DNA from 2 places in the Burkholderia savannae genome. Region 2 is predicted to be linked to the other one. Evidence: riboswitches for the same ligand, from Rfam matches in the RefSeq annotation. Region 2 holds a riboswitch; the other holds the start of a gene.

Region 1 (14,979 bases), 1.0 Mb from region 2:
GCGGCACCGACTGCGCCGAAGCCGCGGCCGGCCGTCAGCGCTGCTGCCAGCCGAGCGTGACATAGGCGCCGCGCCGCGGCGTGTTGTATGCATATGCAAGCTCGTAGTCCTTGTCGAACAGATTGTCGATGCGCGCGCTCACGTACCACGACTTCGTGATGTCGTAGCGCGCGGACAGATTGACGATGCCGTATCCGCCCAGACGATTGCCGTAATCGTCGCGCGGGCCGCTCACGAGCCACTCGCCGCCGACGCGCCAGCCGCCGAGCGAGCGATTCGCCGACACCGACGCGAAGCGCCGCGCGCGCCGGTTCAGATCCTGGCCGGCGGTTTCATCGACCGGGTTCTGCAGCGTCGCCGCAACGCGCACGTCGGTCTTGCCGACATGCCCCTGCCACGATCCTTCGACACCCTGCACTTTCGCGCGGCCGACGTTCTGCGCCACATAGTACGGGCCGCTCGCGCCGGGGCGATAGTCGATGAGATTCGTGTAGCGCGTCTGGAACGCGGTCACGCGCACGACGCCCGCCGCATCCGACGCATACTGCACGGCCGCCTCGACCGAATGGCTGCGCTCGGGCCGGATCGACGGATTGCCCGCGTTCGGATAGTACAGATCGTTGAAGCTCGGTGCGCGAAACGCGCTCGAATAGCTCGCGGACACCTTCCAGCGCTCGGTGACGTCGAGCCCGTAGCCGAGATAGTAGCTGTTCGCGCCGCCGAAATCGGAGTATTGATCGCGGCGCACGTTCGCCTGGAACTGGCTGTCGCCGATGCGGCCGGTATAGCCGAGCCAGCCGGAATTCACGTGGCGCTCGGGCGCGGCGAACACGTTCGATTCGAACGACTGGTCGAGCCGTTCGTAGCCCGCCTGAAGCTTGTGGCCGCGCGCGATCGCGAAATCGTTCTGCCACGTGTACTGGCGGTTGTCGGTATTGAAGTGGTCGGTGTATGCGCCGTTGAGCGCGGACTGGCTGCGGTCCTTGCCGCTCGACACGTTCACGCGCGTCGTCCACCAGTCGGCGAGCTTGCCGTTCGCGAACGCGGACACCTGCTGGACACGGCTGTACAGATCATTCAGATCGGTCGGCGCGCCGTATGCGTCGTCGAAGCTCGCCTTGCCGTTCGCCTGGAAGTACGTGACGCCGGCGTCCCACCTGTCGTCGAACCGGTGCCGCAGCGACGCGGACGCGCTTTCGTTCAGATAGCCGTTCGCGTTCGGATTGGCCTGCGGCTTGAGCGCGGGATCGAGCGACGAGAAGCCGTCCGTCTTGAAGCGCGCGAGCGACACGCTGAACGTCGTCCGGCCGTCCGCATCGAGCCGGCCCGATGCGCCCGCGCTTTGCGTCTGCGTGTGATAGCTGCCGTAGCCCGCCGAGAAATCGAAGCGCGGCGGATGATCGCCGCCCGTCTTCGTGAACACCTGCACGACGCCGCCGATCGCGCCGGACCCATACAGCGACGACACGTTGCCGTTCACCACTTCGACGCGATCGATCTGGTCGAGCGGCAGCTGGCTGATCTGCGCCTGCCCGAGGCTCGCCGAATCGACGCGCACGCCGTCGACGAGCACGAGCGACTGTGTCGGCTGCGCGCCGCGCAGGAAAAGGCTCGCGCTCGCGCCCGGCCCGCCGTTGCGCACGATCTGCGCGCCGGGCGCGAGCGCGAGCAGGCCGGGCAGATCGGTCGCGCCGCTGTCGGCGATGTCCTGCGCATCGAAGAGCGTCGTCTGCGGGATCGCGTCGGCAAGCTTCTGCGGCGCGCGCTGCGCGGTGACGACGATCGGCGCGAGCTGCGCGCCGGGCGTCGAACGCGAAGGCGCTGTCGCTGTCGCTGTCGCTGTCGCTGTCGCTGTCGATGTCGACGTCGACGTCGACGTCGATGTCGATGTCGATGTCGATGTCGATGTCGACGCCGATGCCGATGCCGATGCCGATGCCGATGTCGCTGACGTTGCCGACGCCGACGCCGGTTCGGATGCGAAAGGCGGCGGAGCCGCGGACGACAAGGAGTCCGCTGGAATCGCAGACGATGAAGAAGAAACGGAAGAATCAGCTGAAGCAGGCTGAGCAGCCGCGGCGCCTTGCGCGAGCGCGACGCACGGCAGTCCGGACAGAGCGGCGAGCGCTGCGCGGACGAAACGGGTACGCATGAACGACATCCTGTTGAGCCACAGCGGGGCCCGCTTCCCCGCAGGCCCTGCATCACGGAGACGGGCGCGCCCGTCTCCCCGCCGCGGCCGGTATCCGGGCTCGCGACGTCACCGCCTCGCCTTCCCGCGCGAAACGCGCAGTGGCACCACGCCGGCGGCCGGCCGAGCCGGCCGTGCCGACGCATCGAGAGTGCGGCTTGCATCGGATTCGATGCGATCGCTTACCGTTGCGGGGGCAGCGCAGGTTGGCTCGGTCCCGGCGGACGTCGCGCCCTGCTTCCCGTTTAACCGCGCGCGAAGCGCGCGAGCACCGAGGCGGCGCCAGTTTAGGAGCGCGCGCGCCGCAGCGTCAAGAAAGCGCGACGACGCAGCGCAAGAAACGTCGCGCCGTGTGTCGTCGACACGATCGACATCAACGAACGACGAAGAGATTTCGCGGCGAGAAGCAGGGGTGTTACGTCTAGAAACGTTACAGATATCGGAAAGTCGCTTATTCCGCGCTAAAATGCTGGGTCTTTAGAGGACGCAGCACATGCTCAACGAACTCGAAACCCTATCTCAAAACATCGGCCGTCTGATCGCGCTGAATCAACGCCATCAAGCGGAACGGCTCGCGCTCGAGGAGCAGGTCGCGCAATTGCGCACGCAGGCGCAAACGCTGCGCTCGGAACTCGAGCAATTGCGCGACGAGCGCAACGCGCTCGCAGCGGAGCGCGACACGCTGTCGGCGAAGATCGACGACGCGCAAGTGAAGCTCAACGCGATTCTCGAAAAATTGCCGCGCACGAAAAGCGTGCCGGATGCGGAAAACCAGCTCGACCTGCTCGCGCCGCAGGCAAGCGATGAAGCCGAAGGCACGGCGAGCCACGGAGAACAGGCATGAGCACCAAGCAGATCGAAGTGTCGATTCTCGGCCAGGCGTATCGCCTCGCCTGCTCGCCCGAAACCGAAGCGGCGCTCGTCGAGGCGGTCGCGCGCGTCGATGCGGAAATGTCGAAGATCCGCGCGAACAGCTCGGTGCGCGGCACCGATCGCATCGCCGTGATGGCCGCGCTGTCGCTCGCATCGGAGCTGCTGAGGCTGCAACAGAGCGTGCGTCACGGAGAAGCGTTCCCTGCGGAAGAAATCCGGCGTACAATGCATCAAATGAATGAACAACTCGGTGCAGTGCTCGCACAGCACGAGGTGCAGTAAAATGCTTCACCAGGTTCGGCCACTGCTTGATCTATCGCGTTCAAGCCGCTGAATTCAAAGGTGATTCGAACAGTTAAGTCAGCTTCCCTGCCTGGTTCGCCAAGGTCATATATTCCTTGAACCAATGCCATGTGCACGGTTGCGGAAATTTGTAGCACGGGCGCGCGCGTCACTCTGTCTGATGTACCCGAAGTGCTGCTAACTGCGACCAATTCTGAACCTCAGGTTCAGGATGCCGGCCTAGCGGCCAAGGCGGGGGCCTATTCGACGGCATCGGGCAAAGCCCGATGCCGTTTCCTTTTGTGCAGCCTTTTCATTGCGTCGAGTCGTTGCGATCCATGCGCTACTGGCTGATGAAATCCGAACCGGACGAGGCGAGCATCGACGACCTCGCCGCCGCCGCCGACCAAACCTTGCCGTGGACCGGCGTGCGCAACTATCAGGCGCGCAACTTCATGCGCGACACGATGCGGATCGGCGACGGCGTGCTGTTCTACCACTCGAGCTGCCCCGAGCCCGGCATCGCGGGGCTCGCGGAAGTCACGTCGACGCCCTACCCCGATCCGACGCAATTCGATTCGCAAAGTCCGTACCACGATCCGAAGTCGACTCAGGAATCCCCGCGCTGGGTGCTCGTCGACGTGCGCTTCGTCAAGAAGACGCCGCTCGTTTCCCTCGGCGCATTGCGCGAGCACGAGGAACTCGCCGACATGCGCGTGCTCGCGAAGGGCAACCGGCTGTCGATCACGCCCGTCACGCCCGAAGAATGGCGCTTCATCACGAAGCGCCTGATGAAGTGACGCGGCGGCCACGTCAAACATTGTCAGACCCGGCGCGCGAAGCCGCGCCGGCCGGAACCTCGGCCCGCTTTCGACAGCCTAACGGGCGCTCGACAGATGCAGTGCCGCATCCGCCGGGCGTTTCGAAAGAAGCGCGGCGTCCGTCCGCGCCCCGCACGCCGCATGTCGCGTGCGCGCTTACGCTCAAGGAGTCAACAATGACGAAAAAATCCGCTCTAGCCGTTGCCGTCACGCTCGCGGCGGCGCTGCCGATCGCCTTCGCGCTCGCCCCGTCCGCGGCGCGCGCGCAAAGCATGGGCCAGATGCAGCCGCCCGCGGGCGTGCTGTCGCTGTCCGCGCAGGCGAGCACCGATGTTCCGCAGGACGTCGTCGACATCACGCTGTTCTACGAACAACAGGCGAAAGATCCGGGCACGCTGACCGCCGAGCTGAACAAGCGCGCGGACGCGGCGCTCGCGCAGGCGCGCGGCGTATCGGGCGTCACCGCGCGCACGGGCGAATTCTCGGTGTCGCCGAGCATCGACCGTGACGGCAAGATCTCCGCGTGGCGCGGCCGCACCGAGGTCGTGCTCGAGTCGCACGACTTCGCGGCCGCGTCGAAGCTCGCGGGCCAGTTGAGCCCGATGATGCAGGTGGCCAACGTCGCGTTCTCGCTGTCGCCCGAAGCGCAGCGCGCGGCCGAGCAAAAGCTCACGTCGGAAGCGATCAAGGCGTTCCGCACGCGCGCCGAGGAAGCGACGCGCGCGTTCGGCTACAGCAACTATTCGATCCGTGAAGTGAACGTCGGCAGCGGCCGCAACGTGCAGCCGTATCCGCGGATGTTCGCGATGGCCGCGCCCGCGATGGACAGCGCGAAGGCGAGCGCGCCGATCGCCGTCGAAGGCGGCAAGACGACCGTGACCGTCAACGTGAACGGTTCGGTGCAGATGAAGTGAAATGAAGCGGCGCGGGCGGCAATGTGGCGCGCCGCCCGCCGTCGACGAAACGCCGGCTTCTCGCCGGCGTTTTTTATTGCGCTTCGTGCATGTCGGAACTTGCGATCGCATGTCGCAGGTTGTTCGATTGCTCGCGATCACGAGCGCTGGCCGCACGTTGCGCGCGTGAAAGGCAGGCCCGGCGTTCCGCGTATCGGCACGGTGCGCATCGTACGCCGCGCGTCATGTGCCGTATGCCGTGCGTCGTGCGTCGTGCGCCGTGCGCCGTGCGCCGTGCGCCGTGCGCCGTGCGCCGCAATCAGCGTACGCGCAAGCGCGGCCCGCCGCCCACGCCGTTCGCGCCGGGCCGGCGGCCGCGCGATCGCACGCAGCCGCGCGGCGCCGCTCGATCAGGCCGTCTTCGCGACGCCCCCGCGCCGATACGCCCAGACCATCATCAGCACGCCCGCGATGATCATCGGCAGCGACAGCCACTGCCCCATCGACAGCCCGAACGTCAGCAAACCGAGGAAATCGTCCGGCTCGCGCGCGAATTCGACCGTGAAGCGCGCGAGGCCATACCCGATCAGGAACAGCGCCGAGATCGCGCCCATCGGCCGCTGCCTGCGCGAGAAGAACCACAGCACGATGAAGAGCGCAATGCCCTCGAGCGCGATTTCGTACAACTGCGACGGATGCCGCGGCAGCATCTGGTGCGACAGGAACACCTCGTTCAGATCCCACTTCGCCGCGAGATCCTGATGCGCGGCGAGCCACGCGGCGTCGTCGCGCGACGCGCCCGGGAACAGCATCGCCCACGGCGCGTCGGGGCTCGTCACGCGGCCCCACAGCTCGCCGTTGATGAAATTGCCGAGACGCCCGGCCGCGAGCCCCGTCGGCACCATCGGCGCGACGAAGTCGGTCACTTCGAGCCAGTGGCGCTTGCGCTGCCACGCGAACAGCGCCATCGCCAACGTGACGCCGAGGAAGCCGCCGTGGAACGACATCCCGCCCTCCCACACCCGGAAGATGTCGAGCGGATGCGAGAAGTAGTAGCCGGCCTTGTAGAACAGCACATAGCCGAGCCGGCCGCCCAGCACGACGCCGAGCACGCCGTAGAACATCATGTCGTCGATGTCCTTCGCGCTCCAGCCTTGCGCGGCGACGTACGGCAGCTTCAGGCGCAACCGCCCGACGACGATCGCGAGGATGAAGCCGACGAGATACATGAGCCCGTACCAGCGCACGGCGAGCGGGCCGAGGTGAATCGCGACGGGATCGAAATTCGGATGAATGATCATGAGTTAGCGTTGATGGTTCTGAATCGATGCGGCACGCACGGCGACGCCGACGTTCGAGGCGACGCGCATGCGGCAACCGCGGTTCGACGGGCGCGCCGCGCGAACGTTCACGGGCGCGCCGCGAGCCTGCCCGCGCGCGCCCGGCCAGGCACGCCGGCCGGCGGATCGGAGGGCGACACCCGCTGCGCGTCGCCGCGCACGACGTCGATGAAGCCCGCGAGCACCGGGCTCACGTCGCCCGTGCGCCACACGAGGCCCGTCTCGACGACGGGCGCCGTAGCGGCGAGCGCGCGATAGACGACGCCCGTGCGCCGCAGGTTACGCAGCGATTGCGGCACCAGTGCGACGCCCATGCCCGCCGACACGAGGCTCACGATCGTCTGCATCTGGATCGCCTCCTGGCCGATGCGCGGCGCGACACCCGCCGCGCCGTAGCAGCCCGTAATGATGTCATAAAAGCCGGGCGCCAAACGACGCGGGAAGATGACGAGCGGCAGCGACGCGATGTCGGCGATCCGCACGGGCGCGTCGCCCGCCGCCTCGCTCGCGTCGGCCGGCATCGCGACGACGAGCGGCTCGCGCAGCACCGGCAGATACGACAGCGACGCCGCATGGCGCGGCGGCACGGGCGGAATCACGAGCCCCGCGTCGATGCGGCCCGCGACGAGCTCCTCGATCTGCACGTCGCTCGTCGCCTCGGTCAGTTGCAGGCGCACGTGCGGATAGCGCGCGCCGAACTCGCGCAGCAGCTGCGGCAGCAGCCCGTAGTCGGCCGTCGACACGAACGCGAGCGCGAGCGACCCCGCCTCGCCGCGCGCGAGGCTCTGCGCGAGAGGCGGCAGCGCGTCGGCCGCGGCGATCAGCCGCCGCACGTCGGGCAACAGCGCCGAGCCGACCGCGGTCAGCTCGACCGAGCGCTTCGTGCGCGCGAACAGCGCGACGCCGAGCGCGTCCTCGAGCGCGCGAATCGCCTGCGACAGCGGCGGCTGCGTCATCGAGAGCCGCTCGGCGGCCCGGCCGAAGTGCCGCTCGTCGGCGACGGCGACGAAATAGCGCCATTGGCGTAAATCAGGGGTCACATCGCTCTCCACGTCCTTGTCGACCGACGGATTAATATGAAAATCGACCTAATAAGTGATGAATAATATATTGGACATTCTCTAAGAGAAACTGCATTCTTGCCCACCTGAGCCGGACCGCGCCGATGCAGCGCGCCGCCCCACAGTCAACCAGTCGATGGATGGAGTCCCCATGTCGTACAACCGCCGCTCGAAGAACATCACGCAAGGCGTGGCCCGTTCGCCGAATCGCTCGATGTATTACGCGCTCGGCTACCAGAAGGACGATTTCGACAAGCCGATGATCGGCATCGCCAACGGCCACTCGACAATCACGCCGTGCAACGCGGGCCTGCAGCGCCTGTCGGACGCAGCCGTCGCGGCCGTCAAGGCCGCCGACGCGAACCCGCAGATCTTCGGCACGCCGACGATCTCGGACGGCATGTCGATGGGCACCGAAGGGATGAAGTACTCGCTCGTGTCGCGCGAGGTGATCGCCGACTGCATCGAGACCTGCGTGCAGGGCCAATGGATGGACGGCGTCGTCGTCGTGGGCGGCTGCGACAAGAACATGCCGGGCGGCATGATCGCGCTCGCGCGAATCAACGTGCCGGGCATCTACGTGTACGGCGGCACGATCCGCCCCGGCCACTGGAAGGGCCGCGACCTGACGATCGTGTCGTCGTTCGAGGCGGTCGGCGAGTTCACCGCCGGGCGCATGTCGCAGGAAGATTTCGAAGGGGTCGAAAAGAACGCGTGCCCGACGACGGGCTCGTGCGGCGGCATGTACACCGCGAACACGATGAGCTCGTCGTTCGAGGCGCTCGGCATGTCGCTGCTGTATTCGTCGACGATGGCCAATCCCGATCAGGAGAAGGTCGACTCGGCGGCCGAATCGGCGCGCGTGCTCGTCGAAGCGGTGAAGCGCGACCTGAAGCCGCGCGACATCATCACGAAGCAGTCGATCGAGAACGCGGTGTCGGTGATCATGGCCACCGGCGGCTCGACGAACGCGGTGCTCCACTATCTGGCGATCGCGCACGCGGCCGAGATCGAATGGTCGATCGAGGATTTCGAGCGCATCCGCAAACGCGTGCCGGTGATCTGCGACCTGAAGCCGTCGGGCCAGTACGTCGCGACCGACCTGCACGCGGCGGGCGGCATTCCGCAAGTGATGAAGATCCTGCTCGACGCGGGCCTGCTGCACGGAGATTGCACGACGATCACGGGCCGCACGATCGCCGAGGAGCTGAAGGACGTGCCGGGCGCGCCGCGCGCCGACCAGAAGGTGATCTACCCGATCGACCAGGCGCTGTACAAGGAAGGCCATCTCGCGATCCTGAAGGGCAACCTCGCCGAGGACGGCGCGGTCGCGAAGATCACCGGCCTGAAGAATCCGGTCATCACCGGCCCGGCGCGCGTGTTCGATGACGAGCAGAGCGCACTCGCGGCGATCCTCGACGACAAGATCAACGCGGGCGACGTGGTCGTGCTGCGCTACCTCGGCCCGCAGGGCGGCCCGGGGATGCCGGAGATGCTCGCGCCGACGTCGGCGATCATCGGCAAGGGCCTCGGCGAATCGGTCGGCCTCATCACGGACGGCCGCTTCTCGGGCGGCACGTGGGGGATGGTGGTCGGCCACGTCGCGCCGGAAGCGTTCGTCGGCGGCACGATCGCGCTCGTGCAGGAGGGCGATTCGATCACGATCGACGCGCACAAGCTGCTGCTGCAACTGAACGTCGACGACGCCGAGCTGGCGCGCCGCCGCGCCGCATGGAAGCAACCGGCGCCGCGTTACACGCGCGGCGTGCTCGCGAAGTATGCGGCGCTCGCCCGCCCGGCGAACGAGGGCGCGGTGACGGGCTGACGCGCGAGCGCGCGCCGCCACGGCGGAACCACAAAAAGCGACAAGATGACGAAGGGGGCGCGACGTACTCGCGCCCCCTTTCCTTTTATAATGCGCGCACCGCCAAGCCGGACGCTGTGCCGGCGGAGACCAGCATGAAGAGAACGACCTTGCGCCTGATGGCAATCGCGCTCGTTGCCGCGGCCGCAAATGCGCATGCGCAGCAGTCCGACGGGCTCGCGCTCGCGCAACGCAAGAACTGCATGGCGTGCCATGCGATCGACAAGACGTTGATGGGGCCGTCGTTCCGCGCGATCGCCGACAAGTACGCCGCGCGCGGCGACGCCGCCGGCTATCTCGCTCAGACGATCGTCAAGGGCAGCGTCGGCGTGTGGGGCGGCGTGCCGATGCCCGCGAACACGCAATTGACGAGCGCCGAGGCCGGCACGCTCGCGCACTGGGTACTGACGCTCAAGTAAGCCGCATGGAAAGACAAGACGCCGACGACGGCGTCTCGCGCATGATTGCGCGATGGCGGTGCACGCAGCGCGTCACCTGCGCGCCGCCTCTCACGCCCCGTGCGGCGCAGCGCGGCCGACGAGCCGCCCCGGCCCGCCGTCATGCGGCGGCGTTGCCGTTGCCGTGCTCGTTGCGACGGGCGAGCGCCGCGCCGACTTCCTCCGTTACCCAGCCCGCCACCTCGGTTTCCAGCGCAAGCGCGACTTCGCGCGCGATCTGGCCGACGAGCCAGCCCGCATGGTCCTGCAACGCGTCGCGGCATCGCGCCTCGATGAGGCCGCGCCCCTCGCCCGTCAGATAGTTGGTCATCCGGCTCTTCAGCCGGTCGGCGATCTGCCGCGCCTCGAGGTCCGCGGCGAGCGACGGCGCGGCATACGGCGGCGCGGCGCGCGCCGCATCGGGCGTCGACGACGGCAGTGCAGCGGGCGGCGCGAGATCCGCCGCAAAATGCGCGGCTGGCAATTCGTCGGCGTACGCCGCGGGCGCCGCATACGCGGTCGGCAGCTCGGCCGCGAGCGCATCCGGCGTCGGCACGAACGGCGGCTCGACGTGCGTCGGCGCGCGCAGCTCGTCGACGAGCCTCGGCGACGCGTCGCGCGCCGCGGGCTCGGCCGCGCGGGCCTCTTCCACGGTGCCCGCCGCACCGGCCACTGCACCGGCCACCGCATCAGCCGCCGCATCGGCCGCCGCGTCCGCCTGCACGCGCCCGGCGACGGGCGGCCGCGCGAGCGCGGGGTTGCCGGGCACGAGCACGTCGGTCAGCACGGGAATCGACGATTCGTTGGCTTCGACCACGGTTGTCCTCCGTCTGCGCGGGCTAGCCGCCCTGCTTGTGGTTGTTGAGCGCGTAGCCGCGGTCGCGGTAGAACCGGTACCGCTCGCGTCCGGCCGCGAGCTCGTCGGGCGCGTTGCCGACCACTTCGAGCAGCCGCTCGAAGCGCGCGAACTGCGCCGGCACGTCCGCGCCCAGGTTCAGCAGGATGCCATGATGCGACGCGCGCTCGAGATCCGCGGTCAGCACGATCGGCGTGGTCGCCGCGTGCGCGTTGTCGATCGCGCAATGCGGAATGAAATCGAGCGGCGAGAACGTCCACAGCCGCTCGTCGAGCGCGCGCAGCCGCGCGGGCTCCGCGCACACGACGACGGGCTGCCCCGCCTGATACGCCTTGCGCAGCAGCCGGCACGCGTACGCGAGCGAATCGCCGACGTTGGTATGGAAGTCGATGCGCGTCATCGCTCGCCGCGCCCCGCCGCGCCGATCGTCGAACCCCGCGCCATCACGCGCCGGCGCGATCGATCAGGAACTGCGCGAGCAGCGGCACGGGACGGCCCGTCGCGCCCTTCGCCGCGCCGCTCTTCCACGCGGTGCCGGCGATGTCGAGGTGCGCCCACGGGTAGTTCTCCGCGAAGCGCGACAGGAAGCACGCGGCCGTCACGCTGCCGGCCGGACGCCCGCCGATGTTCGCGAGATCCGCGAAGTTCGACTTCAGCTGATCCTGGTATTCGTCGTCGAGCGGCAGGCGCCACGCCGGATCGCCCGCCTCGCGCGACGCGTCGAGCAGCTCGCCCGCGAGCGCGTCGTCCTTCGAGAAGAGGCCCGTGTTGTGATGGCCGAGCGCGATGATGCACGCGCCCGTCAGCGTCGCGACGTCGATCACCGCGGCGGGCTTGAAGCGCTCCGCGTACGTGAGCGCGTCGCACAGGATGAGGCGGCCTTCCGCGTCGGTGTTGAGCACCTCGATCGTCAGGCCCTTCATGCTCGTGACGATGTCGCCCGGCTTGTTCGCGTTGCCGGCCGGCATGTTCTCGCAGGTCGGCACGATCGCGACGACGTTGAGCTTCAGGCCCATTTCGGCGACCGCGCGAATCGTGCCGAGCACCGAGCCCGCGCCGCACATGTCGTACTTCATCTCGTCCATGCCCTCGCCCGGCTTGAGCGAAATGCCGCCCGAGTCGAACGTGATGCCCTTGCCGACGAGCACGACGGGCGCCGCCTTCGCGGCCGCCCCCTGGTATTGCAGCACGATGAATTGCGGCGGCTCGACCGAGCCCTTCGCGACCGACAGGAACGAGCCCATCTTGAGCGCCTGGATCTGCTTGAGGCCAAGCACGTCGGCCTTCAGGCCCCAGTCCTTCGCGAGCTTCTTCGCGGTGTTCGCGAGATAGCTCGGCGTACAGACGTTGCCCGGCAGGTTGCCGAGATCACGCGTCAGGTCCATCCCGTTCGCGAGCGCGACGGCCTGCTTCGCGGCGACCTTCGCCGCCTTGTCGGCGGCCGGATCGACGCTGAACACGACGCGCTTGAGCGGCTGCGCGCTCGCGTCCGGCTTGCTCTTCATCTGCGTGAACTTGTACGTCTCGTTGCGCAGCGCGAGAATCGCCGCGCGCACGCCCCAGTCGGACGCGCGATCGGGCACGGGCAGCTGCGCGAGCGTGAAAGTAATCTGGACCACTTTCGTGCCGAGGAGCGCGCGCCACGCGGCCTTGACTGCGTCGTTGTAGGCTTTCTGGCTGAAAGCATCCTGCTTGCCCAGGCCGACGAGCAGCACGCGCGACGCGCCGATGCCGGAAACCTCGTGCAAAAACAAGGTCTTGCCGAGCTTGCCGTCCATGTCGCCCGCCTTGATCACGCGAGAGACGAGCCCCTTCGTCGCTTCGTCGATGTCGAGCGCCGCGCCGGACAAGGTTTGCGCCTCGAACACGCCGAGCACGATGCAGTCGGATTTCCCCGTCAGGAAACCCTTCGCCGCGCCTTTGCTCCAATCACAGCCTTTTATGCTAAAGTCCATCGCGCTTGTCCTCGGATAAAATCTGGGCTAAGGATGAAAGCCGCAATTATCCGCTATTTTTCCCGTGCGGCGTGAGCGCCCCCCACTCGTGCGCTGTTTCCCGCCCTCTTCGCATCAATAATGATCTTCGAACGCTCCCTCCAGCGCGAGCTTGCGTACACCGCCGGCGCCGTCTTCATGGTGCTGCTCACGATCATGCTGACGTCGATGATGATTCGCATCGTCGGCTACGCCGCGTCCGGCGAGGTGAACCCGAAGGACGTGCTGGTCCTGATCGGCCTCACCGTGATCGGCTATCTCGCGATGATCCTCGTCGGCACGCTGTTCGTGTCGATCCTGTTCGTGCTCACGCGCTGGTACAAGGATTCCGAGATGGTCGTCTGGCTCGCGTCCGGCGTGAGCCTCACGCGGCTCATCAAGCCGATCGGCGTGTTCGCGACGCCGATCGTGCTCCTCATCGCCTTCTTCGCGTTCGTCGGCTGGCCGTGGTCGAACCAGCAGAGCAAGCTCATCAAGGCGCGCTTCCAGCAGCGCGACGAAGTCTCGCTCCTCGCGCCCGGCCAGTTCCGCGAGTCCGCCGCGAACAATCGCGTGTTCTTCATCGAGAAGATGTCGCCCGACCAGGCGAAGGTGCAGAACGTGTTCGTCACGACGACCGAGCACGGCAAGGTGAACGTCGTCGTGTCGCAGACGGGCCACACCGAGACGATGAAGAACGGCGACCGCTTCATCGTGCTCGAGGACGGCCGCCGCTACGACGGCGTGCCCGGCCAGCCGAACTTCAAGATCATGGAGTTCGAGCGCTACGGCGTGAAGATCCAGAGCAAGCAGATCGTCAGCCAGCCGACCACGACGGGCACCTCGACGCCCGACCTGCTGCGCAATCCGACCAACCAGAACCTCGCCGAATTCGCGTGGCGCGCGGGGCTGCCGCTCATCGCGATCAACCTGATGATCCTCGCGATCCCGCTCGCGTACCAGAACCCGCGCCGCGGCCGCACGGTGAACCTCGTGATGGCCGTGCTGATCTACCTCACCTATTCGAATCTGCTGAACGTCGTCCAGTCGCAAATGGAACGGGGCAAGATCCCGTTCGGCGTCGGGCTCGTCGGGCTGCACGTCGTGGCCGCCGGCGTCGTCGCGTTCCTGTTCTGGCTGCGCGTGCGCAACCGGCCACTGTTCTCGCGCGCCTCGCTCGGCCGCTCGCAGGGAGCCTGACCGATGCGCCTCTACGAGAGATACTTCGCGCGGCAGATCTACGTCACGTTCATCTTCGTGCTGTTCGCGTTCTCCGGACTGTTCTTCTTCTTCGACCTGATCAGCGAGCTGAACTCGGTCGGCCACGGCAACTACAAGTTCGGCTACGCGGTGCTGCGCGTCGCGCTACAGGCGCCGTCGCGCTTCTACGAAATCATCCCGGTCGCGGCGCTGATCAGCTCGATCTACGTGTTCGCGCAGATGGCCGCGAACTCGGAATTCACGATCTTCCGCGTGTCCGGCCTCGCGACGAACCAGGCGCTGCGCTCGCTCCTGAAGATCGGCGTGCCCATCGTCATCGCGACCTATCTGATCGGCGAATTCATCGGCCCGTATTCGGATCAATTGTCCGAGCGCGTGCGGCTCGAGGCGCTCGGCTCGTCGGTGTCGACGAACTTCGCGTCGGGCGTCTGGGTGAAGGACACGCTGACCGCGCGCGACAACGGCGAGCCCGTCACGCGCTTCGTCAACGTCGGCCAGCTGTCGCCCGATTCGACGATCCGCGACGTGCGGATCTACGAGTTCGATTCGAAGTTCAACCTGCAGAACGTGCGGATCGCGAAGAGCGGCCGCTATCAGCCGCCCGGCCACTGGCTGCTGACGGACGTCACCGACACGCAGCTCACGAACCTGCCGGGCGCCGGCGGCGGCCAGCCGGCCGATGCGCTGAACCCCGTCTACCGCGCGCAGCAGGTCACGCTGCCGCAGTATTCGCTGCGCTCGGACCTGACGCCGCAGATCCTGTCGGTGCTGCTCGTGTCGCCCGAGCGGATGTCGCTCTTCAACCTGTTCCGCTACATTCAGCACCTGAAGGAAAACCAGCAGGACACGCAGCGCTACGACATCGCGCTTTGGCGCAAGCTGCTGTATCCGTTCGCGGTGTTCGTGATGCTCGTGCTGTCGCTGCCGTTCGCGTATCTGCACACGCGCGCGGGCGTCGTGGGCGTGAAGGTGTTCGGCGGGATCATGCTCGGGATGAGCTTCCAGCTCTTCAACACGCTGTTCTCGCACATCGGCACGTTGAACACGTGGCCCGCGCCGCTGACGGCCGCCCTGCCCGGCTGCATCTATCTCGCGCTCGGCCTCTTCGCGCTGAAGTGGGTCGACCGGCACTGAGCGCGCGCATGCGTCGTCATCGGAGAGCGCGAT
Region 2 (14,979 bases):
CGACCGCAGCAGCCTTTCTTTTGCCACGACCCGGCAGGCGCTGACCGACCGCAATGCTTCGCGAAAGAAGGGGTGTGTGACATGGAAGACGACGCGTCGCAAGTATTCCAGAAGATCTACGACGAAAAAGGTTGGCATTCGCAGGAGAGCGTGTCCGGCTGGGGTTCCGAGCTGAAGAATGCGGCGCAGATCATTCGCGAATTGCCCGGGCTGCTGCGCCGCTTCGGCGTGAAGTCGATGCTCGACGTGCCGTGCGGCGATTTCAACTGGATGCGCCACGTCGATCTCACCGGCATCGACTATATCGGCGCCGACATCGTGCCGGATCTCGTCGCCGCCAACCAGCAGGCGTGGGCGGCGGCGAACCGCCGCTTCATGCATCTCGATCTCCTGCACGACGCGCTGCCGCAAGCCGATCTGATTCTGTGCCGCGACTGCCTGTTCCATTTTTCTCACGCCGACGTGTTCCGCGCGTTCGAACGTTTCGCGAACACGTCCGCACGCTTTCTGCTGACCACCACCTTCGTGTATCGCACGTATCCGCGCAACGCGGACATCGTCACCGGCCAATGGACGCCCATCAATCTGGAGATGGCGCCTTACGATCTCGATGCTCCGCTGTCGCTGCTGATCGAGGGGAGTCACGAAAGCATCATCTACGGGCCCGACATCGGCGTGGTGCCGATGTCCGATCGCTGCCTCGGGCTATGGGACATGGACAGCGTGCGCAAGCGGGTCCGGCGCCGGGCCGAGGAGCTGCAGGCCACGCCATGATCGTGCTCAGCCATTTTTGCCATCCCGCGCCGGCCAGCCTCGCCAATCATCGGCAGTATGCGCGGCTGCACGGATATCGCCACGAGGTGATCGACGCCTGCGCGATGCCGCAAGCGCTTCCGCTGCGTGCGCTGTACCGCTACGAAGCGCTGCTCGACGCGTTGCGGCGCGCGCGGCCGGGCGAGCTTGTGCTGCTGCTGAGCGAAGACGCGGCGATCGTCGAGCCCGTTGCGATCGAGCGCCTGATGGCCGGTCGCGACATGCTGCTCGTGCGCACGTCCTCGCATGCGCTGCCGCAGGTCGACGTGCAGTTCTGGCGCAACACGCAAGCCGTGCGAGAGGCCGTGCTGCGGCTCGTGAAGCAATGCCGGCTCGGCGGCGAGGGCCCGCCGACGTCCGAAGCCGCGTTGCTCGCCGGTCTCGACACGCAGCACTACATGACGTTGATCGACGGGATCTGCGCCGTCATGCCGACCGGATACAACTACGATCCGCTCTGGAGCCGGGTGCCGACGTTCGCGGTCAGCATCGACGACGCGCCGGATTCGCCGGATCACAAAGGCGTGACGCCGCGCTTCCGGGACGTGCTCGTCGAGCACGTCAACCGGTGCCGCGCCGCCGCGCTGCCGATGTTTTCGTTTCCGCAGTATCCGGCCGCCGACGCCGCCGAGCGCAGCACGTACAATCCCGGCCGCGCGATCGCGCTCACGACGCTCTATACCTCCCACATCGAAAGTTATGCGCGAATCGCGGAAGGCAATTTCCGCCGCTACTGCGAAGCGCAGGGCTACACGCTCTACGTGCATCGCGACATTCCGCGCGAAATCGGCCTGGACGCAACCGGCAACTGGTTCAAGCCGTGGCTGCTGCACAGCTACCTGCAACATCACGACTGGGTCGTCTGGCTCGACGCCGACGTGCTGATCGCCGACCCGCATCGCAAGCTCGAGCCGATGCTCGAAGGCCGCGACGTGCTGCTCGCGCGCGACGTCGGCCAGTGGCCGTTCAACTCGGGGGTGATGGGCTTTCGGCGCACGCCGCGCAACGACGCGATGCTGCGCGATCTCATGGCGACGATCGCCGCGATGCCCGACCGATCCGGCGTCTATGCCGGCGACGGCGACCAGCTCCAGTTCATCGAGGCGATGTCGAGGGCCGGCTTGCTTCAGGACGAAGCCGTCTTGGACATGATCGGCATCAACACGCCCTGGCTGTTTCGCCGCCCCGACAGCTTCATCGTGCATTACTACGGAATGTGGCACGACATGCGCACGCTGATGATGGCGCACGACGACACGCTGCTCGCTTGATGCCCGCGGCCGCCGCGGCGAGAGGCGCTTGCGGCGCGCGCCGCGCGCGGGCGAAGCGTCGCCGCCGAGCGTCGCGCCGGCCGGCTGCCGCGCATGTGCGGAGCGGCTGCCGCGGCGCGGCGCGAACGCGCGGCCTGCTGAAATTCAACCCCGCGTTGCAATTCCGCGTTGCCGCCCGGCGAGGCATGACGGCGGGCGCGACCCGGCTGCCCGAGCCGGGCGGCAACGCGTCAGAGCATGTCGCCCGCGAAAAGCGCCGCCGCCGCGCGCGGATTCGACGGCCAGTACGCATGCAGATAGGTCGCGACGATCGGGCCGTGCCGATACACGGCTTCGCCCGCCGCGCCGTCGTCCGGCCGCGTCGCGGCGGCGGCGGGCGCAAGCGGCGTCGCGAAGCGCGAATAGTGGAACGTATGGCCCGTCATCGCGCCGAAGCGCGTCGCGAGCGTCTGCATGCCGAGCGCGGCGAAGCGCCGCTGCATCGCCGCGTGGCCGGGCACCAGGCCGAGCATCGGCGTTTTCACGCCGTCGGCGTCCGTCAGCGAATCGCTCAGGTACAGCATGCCGCCGCATTCCGCGACGACGCGCCGGCCCGCCGCCACGTGCGCGGCGATCGAGCGCGCGGCCGTCGCGTTCGCCGCGAGCCGCGCCGCGTGCAGCTCCGGATAGCCGCCCGGCAGATAGAGCGCATCGGCGCCGTCCGGCACCGGCTCGTCGGCGAGCGGCGAGAAGAACGCGAGCTCGGCGCCGAGCGCCTCCAGTTGATCGAGGTTCGCCGGGTAGATGAACGAGAACGCCGCGTCGCGCGCGATCGCGATCCGTTTGCCGGCGAGGCGCGACGCGGCGTCGTTGGTCGCGCGGGCCGGCGCGGCGGACGCGGCGCTGTCGCCGTCGCCGTCCGAGTGATTGGCCGCCGCGATCGTTTCGCGCGCACGATCGGCGGCGTCCGCCTCATCCGCCTCATCCGCCTCATCCGCCTCATTGGCCTCGTTCGCCTCGGTGGCCGCATTCGCCGCCGCCGCGACATCGTCGCGATCGTCGGCGGCGCGGGGCGTCGAAGGCGCGCGATGGCGGGCGTGAGCGGCGCACGGCGTCGCGATGGTGCCGCCGCCGTCGCGGCCCGCTTCGAACGCGAATTCGACGACGGGCGGCAATTCCGCGAGCGCCGTGTGCGCGATCGCGTCGGCCGCGCGGTCGAGGCGCGCATCGAGATCGGCGACGTCGTCCGGCTGATGCAGCCCGAGATGCCGCTCCGGCAGCGCGATCTGTGCGTCACGCGGCAGATGGCCGAGCCAGCGGATCGAGGCGGGCAGCGCGCCGCGCAGCAGCTGCGCGTGACGCTCGGAGCCGACGCGGTTCGCGAACACGCCGTGAAACGGCACGCCGGGGCGGAAACGCGCGAGCCCGAACGCGAGCGCGGCGAAGGTCTGCGCCATCGACTGCGCGGAGATCACCGCGGCGACCGGCACGCCAAACGCCTGCGCGAGATCGGCGCTCGACGGCGTGCCGTCGAAGAGCCCCATCACGCCTTCGATCAGGATCACGTCCGCGTCGGCCGCCGCGCGCGCGAGCAGCGTGCGGCAGCCGCGCTCGCCGACCATCCCGAGATCGAGCGAATAGACGCTCGCGCCGCTCGCGCGCGCGAGCAGCATCGGATCGAGAAAATCCGGGCCGGTCTTGAACACGCGCACGCGCCGCCCGAGCCGCCGGTGATGGCGCGCGAGCGCCGCCGTCACCGACGTCTTGCCCTGGCCGGACGCGGCGGCGCTCACGAAGAGCGCGGGGCAGGCGGGCATCGCGTCAGAACTCCACGCCGCGCTGCGCCTTCACGCCTTGCTCCTTGTACGGATGCTTGACGAGCCGCATCTCGGTGACGAGATCGGCCGCGTCGACGAGCGCGTCGGGCGCGTGCCGGCCCGTCACGACGACGTGCAGCGTCGGCGCGCGCGCGGCGAGCGTCGCGAGCACTTCGTCGAGCGGCAGGTATTCGTACTTGAGCACCGTGTTCAGCTCGTCGAGGATCACCATCCGGTAGTCGCCGCTTTCGATCATCCGGCGCGCCTCGTCCCAGCCGCGGCGCGCGGTCGCGATGTCGGCGTCGCGGTTCTGCGTGTTCCACGTGTAGCCGTCGCCCATCGTGACGAAATCACACTGCGCGTTCGCGCCGAGAAAATCGCGCTCGGACGTATGCAGCGCGCCCTTGATGAACTGCACGACGCCGATCCGCATCCCGTGGCCGAGCATGCGCACGGCCATCCCGAACGCGGCCGTGCTCTTGCCCTTGCCGTTGCCCGTGTGGACGATCAAGAGGCCTTTCTCGGCGGTCGCGGCCGCCTGCTTTTTCTCGTGGCCCGCGCGGCGGCGCTCGGCCATGCGTTGATGCGATTCGGAATCGGTTTTCATCGACTGGAGTCCTGTGAGTCGTGTCGTTCGTGGATCGGAAGAGGGCGCGCGTTACAGCGGGCCGGCGAGCGCCGCCGTCACGCCGTCGAGCGCGAGCTTGCGCACGACGAGCGCGCCGTTCGGCGCGGCGAGGAGCGCGCATGGCTCGCAGACGCCGTCGACGCCGAAGCGCGCGCGCGCGGCGAGCGACGGCGCGGCGCCGGCCGCGCGCCGCGCGTCGCGGGCGAAACGCGCGAGCTGCGCGGCGATCTCGTCGCGCGAAAACGCGGCGAGCGGCCAGCCGTTGCGCGCGCAGCATTCGACGAGGCCCGGCTCGCGCGCCTTCGCGTCGAGCGTGGCGACCACGCCGACGTCGGCGAGCGACGCATCCGGCAGTTGCGCGAGCGCGGCGCGAATCGCGGCCTCGATCGCATCGGCGGGCCGTCCCGCGCGGCAGCCGATGCCGAGCGCGACGCGCATCATCGGGCGGTGCGCGAGCGAGTCGCGCTCGCGCGGGTTCCGGCGGCTTGGAGCGAATGGAGTCATGCGGCCTCGGCCATCGACGGCCGGCTCGCGAGCCGGCGCGTCATGCTGCGTGGGTTGCGCGCCCGGTTCCGTCCCCCGCGGAACCGGGCGTTCGGCGAGCGCGGCTCGCCCCTTGCGTCGGCCGGTATCCGGGCTGGCCGCTTGCCATTCCGCCGCCTTCCCGTCCGTGGCGAGGACAGTGGCGCGATGGCGGAATGCGCGAACGCGGCGGGCGCGTCGCAGGCGGCGTACCGTTGCGGGGACAGCACAGGCTGCGCGGGCTCGCCGCTTCCTGTTTCCCGTTTGACTGAGCGCGCGGGTCGCGCGCTCGAGCACCGAACGCGCGCATACGATAGCACAGCGCCGAACACGCGAGGGCACGCCGCCGAAGGCGCGCGGCGGGCGGGCAGCGGGCGTCGGCGCTCGCGGCCGGCGAGGGCCGACGGCTCCGCCCGGATCGCGCCGGGCGGGCGGCGCGGGCAGCGCGGCATGCGCAGGCGGCCGACCGGGCCGACCGCGCGGGGCGGCGCGAGCCGGCCGTCGGCGCGGCGTCCGGCTTGCGCGCGCGAGCGCCGTCTGCGCCCGCTCGCGCGCCGGGCAGCCGTGACACGCCGCATCCGGCGCGCGGTGTCGGCTGATCCGGCGCGGCTCCGATCGACGCGCCGCTTCGGCCGCGGCGCGGCGATCGACGCCGCTCGCGCGCCGGCCCGCCATCGGTCGTGACGTGTTCCAGCCGCCGTGCTGCGCGACACCCGCCGCGCCCGCGTCGTCCTTCCGCGCCTTTTGTCCGCCTTGACGCACCGCGCCCGCGCGCCTACACTCGCTCGCGTTTCGGTGCTCGCGTGCGGGTTCTTGTCGCACGCAGTCAAACGGGAAGCAGGGAGCGTCGCCGCGTCGCGGCTCGCCAACCTGCGCTGCCCCCGCAACGGTAAGCGAAGGCATCGCGCGAGCGATGCGGCGCCCGCTTCTCCGCATGCCCGCCGGCATGCGCGGCCAACCACTGGACGCATCGCGTCCGGGAAGGTGAAGCGGCGTTTTCGTCAGCCCGGATACCGGCCGAGACACGGGGCCCGTTCGCCGTTCGAGCGCATCCGCCGCCGCGACGGCGAGCGGCCCCAGGGTTCAGCGCCGCGGGGATGCGGCGCGTCGTCCACGGCTTCATCGCGTCGCTCGACGCCGCCTTGCCTGGCTCATCCCCGTCCGGTGCCGCGTGCTTCGGCCCGCGCCGCGCGAGTCGCATCTGCGCGAGCGGCCGGCGCGCACGTTGCATATGCGCATGTCGCAAACGCGCGCGTTGCAAATGCGCAGCGGCGCGCAGTGCGCGCGGACGGACGACGAACCGGGCGCGGCGGCACGCGCATCGCGCGCGATGTCGCGCGTGTTGGCATTCGTCTTGTTTGTCGACCGGTTCGCAAAGGGAGCGCCATGCTCAAATCGTTTCTCCGTCTCTTCAACGACAGCCCCGCCGAGCTCCGCAGCAAGATCGTCGGCATCTACGCGCTGCTGATCGCGTTCAACGTCGGCGCGTGGATCTGGGCGTTCGCCGCGTTCCACGGCCAGCCGGTGCTGCTCGGCACGGCGCTCCTCGCCTATACGTTCGGGCTGCGCCATGCGGTCGACGCCGACCACATCGCCGCGATCGACAACGTCACGCGCAAGCTGATGCACGAGAAAAAGAATCCGCTCGGCGCGGGGCTCTTCTTCTCGCTCGGCCACTCGACGGTCGTGATCCTGATGACGGTCGCCGTCGCCTTGACGGCCGCGACGCTCGCCGAGCGCTTCGAAGGGATGAAGGCGTGGGGCGGCGTGATCGGCACGAGCGTGTCGGCGTTTTTCCTGCTCGTGCTCGCGTTCGCGAACCTGCTGATCCTGATCTCCGTGCACCGGACGTTCCGCGCGGTGCGGCGCGGCGAGCCGCTCGTCGAGCAGGATCTCGACCTGCTGCTCAACCGGCGCGGCTTCTTCGCGCGGATCTTCCGGCCGCTGTTCGCGATCGTGTCGCGCAGCTGGCACCTGTATCCGATCGGCTTCCTGTTCGGCCTGGGCTTCGACACAGCGACCGAGATCGCGCTGTTCGGCATCTCGGCCACGCAGGCGCACGGCGGGCTGTCGTTCTGGTCCGTGATGGCGCTGCCCGTTCTCTTCACCGCGGGCATGACGCTCGTCGACACGACGGACGGCATCATGATGATGGGCGCGTACCGCTGGGCGTTCGTGCGGCCGATCCGCAAGATCTACTACAACATGACGATCACGTTCGTGTCGGTGCTCGTGGCGGTCGTGATCGGCGGCATCGAGGCGCTCGCCCTCGTCGGCGACAAGCTCGCGCTCAAGGGCGGCCTCTGGGACTTCGTCGCGATGGCGGCCGAGCACTTCGGCGTGCTCGGCTATTTCGTGATCGGACTGTTCGTCGCGAGCTGGGCCGTCTCGGCGCTCATCTACCGGATCAGGCGCTACGACGACATCGACGTGACGATCTCCGCATGAGCCGCGCGTTCGCGGCCGCCTTGACATCGAACCGATTCGAACCGATACCGACCAACGGAACCACCATGCAAATGCGCAAAATTCCCGTGACGATCGTCACGGGCTTTCTCGGCAGCGGCAAGACGACGCTCTTGCGCCACATCCTCCAGAACGCGGGCGGCCGCCGCATCGTCGTGATCGTCAACGAGTTCGGCGAGCTCGGCATCGACGGCGAGATCCTGAAGGGCTGCGGCTTCGGCTGCGACGAAGCGGGCCGCGCAGCCGACGGCCAGCTCTACGAGCTCGCGAACGGGTGCCTCTGCTGCACCGTGCAGGAAGAGTTCTATCCGGTGATGGAAAAGCTCGTCGAGCGCCGAGCCGGCATCGACCACGTGCTGATCGAGACGTCCGGCCTCGCGCTGCCGAAGCCGCTCGTGCAGGCGTTCAACTGGCCGTCGATCAAGAACAGCTTCACCGTCGACGCGGTGCTGACCGTGGTCGACGCGCCCGCCGCGGCGCTCGGCCAGTTCGCCGAGAACCCGGTCGCCGTCGACGCGCAGCGCCGCGCGGACCCGAACCTCGATCACGAATCGCCGCTGCACGAGCTGTTCGCCGATCAGCTGTCGTCGGCCGATCTCGTGATCGTCAACAAGACCGATCTGCTCGACGACGGCGCGCTCGCGTCGGTCGAGACGACGATCCGCGACGAGATTGCGCCGCAGGTGAAGATCGTGCGCGCGCAGCGCGGCGAGCTCGATCTCGCGACGCTGCTCGGCCTGAACGCCGCGTCCGAGGAGACGATTCACCTGCGCCACGATCACCACGGCTCGGCCGACGATCCCGATCATCACCACGACGAGTTCGATTCGGTCGTCGTCGAGGCGCGCGTGAGCTCGCGCGAGGCCGCGCTCGCGGCGCTCGCGGCGCTCGTCGAGGCGCACACGATCTACCGCGTGAAGGGCTTCGCCGCGCTGCCGGGCGCGCCGATGCGGCTCGTCGTGCAGGGCGTCGGCCGGCGCTTCGACAGCTATTTCGACCGCCGCTGGCGCGACGGCGAAGCCGACCTGAGCCGCTTCGTGCTGATCGGCGAGGACCTCGACGCGGCCGCGCTGCAGCGCGCGTTCGACGCGGCGCTCGCGGCCCGCGCGCAGGCCGCGTGATGCCGCGCGGCGCGGAGTAGAGCGATGCATTTGTTGCGCACGACGCCGGGCGGCTTTGTCGACGATACGCAGGGCGTCGTCCGGATCGACCAGCGTCCGGCCGACATCGTGATCCTGAGCTCGGCCGACACGACGCTGTCGCTGCTCGCGAGCGTCGTGCCGACGCTCGGCGACGGCTTTCCGAGCGTGCGCCTCGCGAACGTGACGTTCCTGAGGCAGCCCGCGTCGGTCGATTTCTACGTCGACGACGTGCTGCGTCACGCGCGCGCCGTCGTGATCGACCACCTCGGCGGCGAGACGTACTGGCCGTACGGGATCGAGCAGGCCGTCGCGCTCGCGGCGCGCGCCGGGCAGCAGCTCGCGATGTTCTCGGGCGACCTGCAGGAAGATCCGAACCTGATCGCGAAGAGCACGGTCGCGCCCGAGCTGTGCCGGCTGTGGTGGCGCTATCTGCGCGAGGGCGGGCCCGCGAACGCCCGCGCGCTGCTGCGCAGCATCGCGCACCACGCGCTCGGCGTCGGCGACGAGCCCGAGCCGCCGCGCCCGCTGCCCGCCGCCGCGCTCTATCATCCGGCGCTCGCGAGCCCGAGCCTCGACGACTGGCGCGCGCGCTGGCGCGAGCATGCGCGCGTGGTCGCGATCCTGTTCTACAAGGCGCACTGGCAGGCCGCGAACACCGCGGTGTTCGACGCGCTTGCCGCCGCGCTCGAGCGAGAAGGGCTCAACCCTTTGCCGATCGCGGTGACGTCGCTCAAGGACGCGATGAGCCGCGCGGTCGTCGAGAAGCTGTGCGCGGACGCGAACGTGTCGCTCGTGCTGAACACGACCGCGTTCGCGGCGGGCGCGCTCGGCGCCGACGAGCCGGAGGTGCTCGCGGGCGACGCGCCCGTGCTGCAGGTGATCCTGTCGGGCGGCAATCGCGACGCATGGCTCGCCGATCCGCACGGCCTGAACGCGCGCGACATCGCGATGCACGTCGCGCTGCCGGAAGTCGACGGGCGGATCGTCACGCGCGCGGTGAGCTTCAAGGGGCTCGCGTACCGCTGCCCGCACACCGAGGTCGACGTCGTGCGCTATCAGCCGGACGACGAGCGGATCGCGTTCGTCGCCGAGCTGAGCCGCCGCTGGTGCCGGCTGCGCACGCTCGAGAACGCGGACAAGCGCGTCGCGCTCGTGCTCGCGAACTATCCGGCGAGCGAAGGGCGGATCGGCAACGGCGTCGGGCTCGATACGCCGGCGTCCGCGCTCGCGGTGCTCGCGATGCTGCGCGACCAAGACTATCGGATCGGCGAGCTCCCCGAAGACGGCGACGCGCTGCTCGCGCGGATCACCGAAGGCGTGACGAACGATCCGTCGACGCGCGCGCTGCGCCCGGCGTTCCAGAGCTACCCGCTCGACGATTACCTGCGCCGCTTCGCGCAATTGCCCCAAGCGGCGCGCGACGCGCTGAACGAGCGCTGGGGCCCGCCCGAAGCGGACCCGACGCTGCGGCAGCGGCGCTTCCCGATTTCCGGCTGGCGCGCGGGCCACGTGTTCGTCGGCGTGCAGCCGTCGCGCTCGCGCGGCGACGACGATTACGCGAACTACCACGACGCCGATCTCGTGCCGCCGCACGCGTATCTCGCGTTCTATTTCTGGCTGCGCGACGCGTTTCGCATCGACGCGCTCGTCCACGTCGGCAAGCACGGCAATCTCGAATGGCTGCCGGGCAAGAGCGTCGCGCTGTCGCCCGCGTGCTGGCCGGACCTGATCCTCGGGCCGATGCCGCACCTGTATCCGTTCATCGTCAACGATCCGGGCGAGGGCAGCCAGGCGAAGCGGCGCGCGCAGGCGGTGATCGTCGACCATCTGATGCCGCCGCTCACGCGCGCGGAAAACTACGGGCCGCTGCAGGATCTCGAGCGGCAGGTCGACGAATACTACGATGCGCTGATGGTCGACGCGCGCCGCGCGAAGGTGCTGCGCGAGACGATCCTCGAGACGATCGTCGAGCACAAGCTGCACGAGGAGCTGAGCATCGCGCCGCCCAGCGGGCGCGATGCCGAGGATGCGCTGCTCACGCGCGTCGACGCGTGGCTTTGCGAGCTGAAGGAGGCGCAGATCCGCGACGGGCTGCACACGTTCGGCAGCTCGCCGCGCGGCCGCCAGCGGCGCGATACGCTCGTCGCGCTCGCGCGCTTTCCGTCGGGCGACGGGCGCGGCGAGCACGCGGGGCTGATCGGCGCGCTCGCGCGCGATCTCGCGCTCGGCGAGCACTTCGATCCGCTCGCGTCCGACTGGGCCGCGCCGTGGACGGGGCCGCGGCCCGACGCGTTGCGTGCGGTGAGCGGCGAGCCGTGGCGTCACGCGGGCGACACGCGAGAGCGGCTCGAAGGGCTGGCGCGCCGGCTGATCGAGCGGATATGCGGGGAGGGCGGCGACGCGCCGGATTCCGCGCGCGGATCGACCGGCGCGCGCGACGACGGCAGCCATGCCGACGCGTGCGGCGGCGACGCGCCCGATCGCGCGCGTGGCCGGCACGGTGCGCGCGACGACGGCGAATACGCGGCCGACGCGTGCGTGGCGAATTCGCGCGACGTGCGCGGCGCGGAGCGCGATCCGAATGGCGCGGCGCGTTCGGCAACGCTTCGCGGCGCGCCCGCGAACGGCCGCGCGCCGCACGGCCGCCCGACGGAGCGCGGCATCCGCGCGGCGGACCGGCAGACGGCGGATCGCGCGTCGGCCGCCCACGCGGCGCAACCCACGCAGGCGAAGGACGGCGACGCGCCGACAGGCGTCGAGCCGCGCGCCGGGGGGCGGCCGGCCGCCCACGCCGCGCATGACGATTCCGCGGCAAGCCCCGCGTTCCCGAACGCCGCGCCGCGATCGAACGCAACGGACTTCGCCGATCCCGCATACGTCGCCGCGCACTGGCCGCACACGCACGCGGTGCTCGAGCGGATCGCGCGCGACGTGCTGCCGCGCCTCGACGCATGCGGCGACGAAGAGCTGCGCCAGTTGCGGCGCGGCCTCGAAGGCCGCTTCGTGCCGCCGGGGCCGAGCGGCTCGCCGTCGCGCGGGCGGCCGGACGTGCTGCCGACGGGCCGCAACTTCTATTCGGTCGACACGCGCGCGGTGCCGACGCAGGCCGCATGGACGATCGGCCTCAAATCCGCACAGCAGCTGATCGAGCGCCATCTGCAGGAACACGGCGACTACCCGCGCGCGGTCGGCCTGTCGGTGTGGGGCACGGCGACGATGCGCACGGGCGGCGACGACGTCGCGCAAGCGCTCGCGCTCCTCGGCGTGAGGCCGAAGTGGGCGCACGGCAGCCATCGCGTGACCGATTTCGAGATCCTGCCGATCGAGATCTTCGACCGGCCGCGGATCGACGTGACGCTGCGCGTGTCGGGCTTTTTTCGCGATGCGTTCGCGAACGTCATGCACCTGTTCGACGCGGCCGTGCAGGCGGTCGCCGAGCTCGACGAGCCCGAGCATCTGAACCCGGTTCGCGCGCGCGTGCGGCGCGAGACCGACGCGCTCGTCGCGCGCGGCGTGCCCGCCGACGAAGCGCGCCGGCGCGCGGGCTGGCGCGTGTTCGGCGCGCGGCCGGGCGGCTACGGCGCGGGGCTGCAGGCGCTGATCGACGGCCGCCGCTGGCAGACCGATGCCGATCTCGCGCACGCGTACCGCACCTGGGGCGGCTACGCGTATGCGCAGAACAGCGCGGGCGAGGCCGCGCACGACGCGTTCGGCGCGCGCCTCGCGACGATCGACGCCGTCGTGCAGAACCAGGACAGCCGCGAGCACGACATCCTCGATTCGAACGATTACTATCAGTTCCACGGCGGGATGGCGGCCGCTGTGCGCCACGCGTCGGGGCGGCAGCCGAGCCTCTATCACGGCGACCACAGCAATCCGGCCGCGCCGCGCATGAACACGCTGCGCGAGGAGATCGCGCGCGTGATCCGCTCGCGGGTCGTCAATCCGAAGTGGATCGACGGCGTGAAGCGGCACGGCTACAAGGGCGCGGCGGAGATCGCGGCGACCGTCGACTACCTGTACGGCTATGACGCGACCGCGCGCGTGATCGCCGATCATCAATACGCGCTCGTCGCCGACGCGTACCTGCACGACCCCGACACGCGCGCGTTCCTCGAGCGGCACAATCCGCACGCGCTGCACGGGATCTGCGAGCGCCTCGTCGAGGCGATGCAGCGCGGCCTGTGGCAAGCGCCGGGTGTGCACCGCGACGCGATCGAAGGCTATCTGCTCGACAGCGAGCAGCGGCTCGAAGGGGCGCGGCGATGAGCACCCGGGCGATTGCAGGCGGGCGCGCCGCGTGCGGCGCGACGGCAATGAACAAGGCGGCGCGATCGGCGCACGGCGCGCGCGCACCGGATGCGGCGAACGGCGCGACGGCGGCGCACGCACCCGCGCACGCGCCGCAAACCGCCCGGTCGATCCGAACCTCGCGCACGATGCGCGCCATGCAACCGTCACCATCACGGGAAGCCACGTGAACGACACGAACCCATCGCACGCGGCGGCCGCCGCATCCGACGAGCGCGCGCTGCCCGCCGCGTATCCGTTTTCCGCGCTGATCGGCGAGGAGGCGCTGCAGCAGGCGCTGCTGCTCGTCGCCGTCGATCCGGGCCTGGGCGGCGTGCTCGTCAGCGGCCCGCGCGGCACCGCGAAATCGACCGCCGCGCGCGCGCTCGCCGAGCTGCTGCCCGAAGGGCGCTTCGTCACGCTGCCGCTGTCGGCCACCGACGAGCAGGTGACGGGCTCGCTCGACCTCGCGAGCGTGCTCGCCGACAACGCGGTGCGCTTCTCGCCCGGCCTCATCGCGCGCGCGCATCTCGGCGTGCTGTACGTCGACGAGATCAACCTGCTGCCGGACGCGCTCGTCGACGCGCTGCTCGACGCCGCCGCGAGCGGCGTCAACACGGTGGAGCGCGACGGCATCTCGCACAGCCATGCGGCGCGCTTCGCGCTCGTCGGCACGATGAATCCGGAGGAGGGCGAGCTGCGGCCGCAACTGCTCGACCGCTTCGGGCTGATGGTCGAGCTCGCGAACTGCTACGACGCGGCGACGCGGCAACGGATCGTCAAGACACGGCTCGCGTTCGACCTCGATCCGGACGCATTCCGCGCGCAACACCGCGACGCGCAAGCCGCGCTCGTCGCACGGATTCGCAGCGCACGCGCCGCGCTGCCGGCGCTCGCGTTCGGCGACGACGCGCACGCGCGCGTCGCCGAACGTTGCATCGACGCGGCCGTCGACGGCCTGCGCGGCGACCTCGTAATGTTGCGCGCGGCGCGGGCGCTGGCGGCGCTCGAAGGCGCGACGATCGTCGAGGCGGCGCATGTCGAGCGCGTCGCGGCCGACGTGCTGCGGCATCGGCGCACGCGGCCGGAGGATGAAGCGGGCGCGCGGGCCGGGCGGCGCGAATCCGCGCGCGCCGGCGAAACCGACCGCGCGAGCGATTCGGCGCGGCTCGACGCGCCGCCGCGCGACGCCGCGGCTGACGCTCACGCAGACGACATGCGGCGTGCAAGCGGCGCCGGTTCGCCGCGCGAGCGATCGCCCGCCGCAACCGGCACCGCGCGGCACGCAGCCGGCAATCGCGATGCGGCACGCGAAAGCGGCCGCCCCCCGCAAACTGACGACGGCGACTGGGGCTACCTGCCGCCCGAGCCGGCGGGCATGACGCCAGTCAAGGGCGTGATCCCGTTGTCGCCAAAAAAACGCTGAGCCATCGGACGGATGCCGCCGCTGCCGTCGCGAACGCGCCGGGCAGCGGACTTCGATGGCTCGAACGAGGCATGCGCACGGACGACGCGCGGGGCCGCCCCGGCGCGCGCATCGCGTGGCGCGCGACACTCGCCGCGACGCGCGGCGCTGCGCTGCGCGCCGATCATCTGCGCTACCGGCCGCAGACGGGGGCGCCCGGCGCGCTCCACTGCTTCGTGCTCGACTGCTCGGCGTCGATGCTGACGGCCGAGCGGCTCGCGCGCGCGAAGGGGCTCGTCGTCGCGCTGTTCGATTGTCTGGCGCGCGAGCGCGCCGACGCGGCGCTCGTCTGCTTCGGCGGCGGCTCGGCCGACGTGCGCTTCGGGCCCGCCGTGCCGCGCTGGTGGAACGAGCGCTGGCTCGCCCCCGTCGGCGGCGGCGGCGGCACGCCGCTCGCGCAAGGCATCGACGCCGCGGCGCGGCTGCTCGCGCGCGCGGCGCGCCGGCGCCCGCAACAGCGGCGCTGGGTATGGCTGCTGTCGGACGGGCGCACGGCCGAAGCGCCCGCGCGGCCGGCGCTCGCCGAGCGGATCGTCGTCGTCGACTTCGACGACGCGGCCGTGCGGCTCGGCCGCTGCGAGCGGCT

The links. A riboswitch is a leader RNA that binds a small molecule or an ion and turns the genes downstream of it on or off. The one in region 2 is predicted to bind cobalamin.
Region 1: linked by a shared signal. The riboswitch ahead of WS78_RS14625 (TonB-dependent receptor domain-containing protein) and the one ahead of WS78_RS09750 (cobalamin biosynthesis protein) in region 2 are both predicted to bind cobalamin.

The regions. Positions count from the first base shown of each region.
Region 1 is NZ_CP013417.1:2,966,802-2,981,780, forward strand. Features, by position in the region: gene WS78_RS14625 (TonB-dependent receptor domain-containing protein) at 35-2,152, opposite strand; cobalamin riboswitch at 2,221-2,482, opposite strand; gene WS78_RS14630 (hypothetical protein) at 2,685-3,035, shown strand; gene WS78_RS14635 (cell division protein ZapA) at 3,032-3,346, shown strand; RNA gene ssrS (6S RNA) at 3,428-3,609, shown strand; gene WS78_RS14645 (EVE domain-containing protein) at 3,685-4,146, shown strand; gene WS78_RS14650 (SIMPL domain-containing protein) at 4,344-5,081, shown strand; gene lgt (prolipoprotein diacylglyceryl transferase) at 5,471-6,361, opposite strand; gene WS78_RS14660 (LysR substrate-binding domain-containing protein) at 6,469-7,440, opposite strand; gene ilvD (dihydroxy-acid dehydratase) at 7,613-9,286, shown strand; gene WS78_RS14675 (c-type cytochrome) at 9,421-9,744, shown strand; gene WS78_RS14680 (DUF2486 family protein) at 9,884-10,579, opposite strand; gene WS78_RS14685 (DNA polymerase III subunit chi) at 10,602-11,018, opposite strand; gene WS78_RS14690 (leucyl aminopeptidase) at 11,062-12,573, opposite strand; gene lptF (LPS export ABC transporter permease LptF) at 12,694-13,791, shown strand; gene lptG (LPS export ABC transporter permease LptG) at 13,795-14,946, shown strand.
Region 2 is NZ_CP013417.1:1,963,069-1,978,047, reverse strand. Features, by position in the region: gene WS78_RS09770 (class I SAM-dependent methyltransferase) at 82-774, shown strand; gene WS78_RS09765 (glycosyltransferase family protein) at 771-2,084, shown strand; gene WS78_RS09760 (cobyrinate a,c-diamide synthase) at 2,315-3,880, opposite strand; gene cobO (cob(I)yrinic acid a,c-diamide adenosyltransferase) at 3,885-4,487, opposite strand; gene WS78_RS09750 (cobalamin biosynthesis protein) at 4,539-4,949, opposite strand; cobalamin riboswitch at 5,115-5,347, opposite strand; cobalamin riboswitch at 5,807-6,066, shown strand; gene WS78_RS09745 (HoxN/HupN/NixA family nickel/cobalt transporter) at 6,417-7,478, shown strand; gene cobW (cobalamin biosynthesis protein CobW) at 7,544-8,617, shown strand; gene cobN (cobaltochelatase subunit CobN) at 8,642-12,907, shown strand; gene WS78_RS09730 (ATP-binding protein) at 13,116-14,354, shown strand; gene WS78_RS09725 (vWA domain-containing protein) at 14,426-14,979, shown strand, end outside.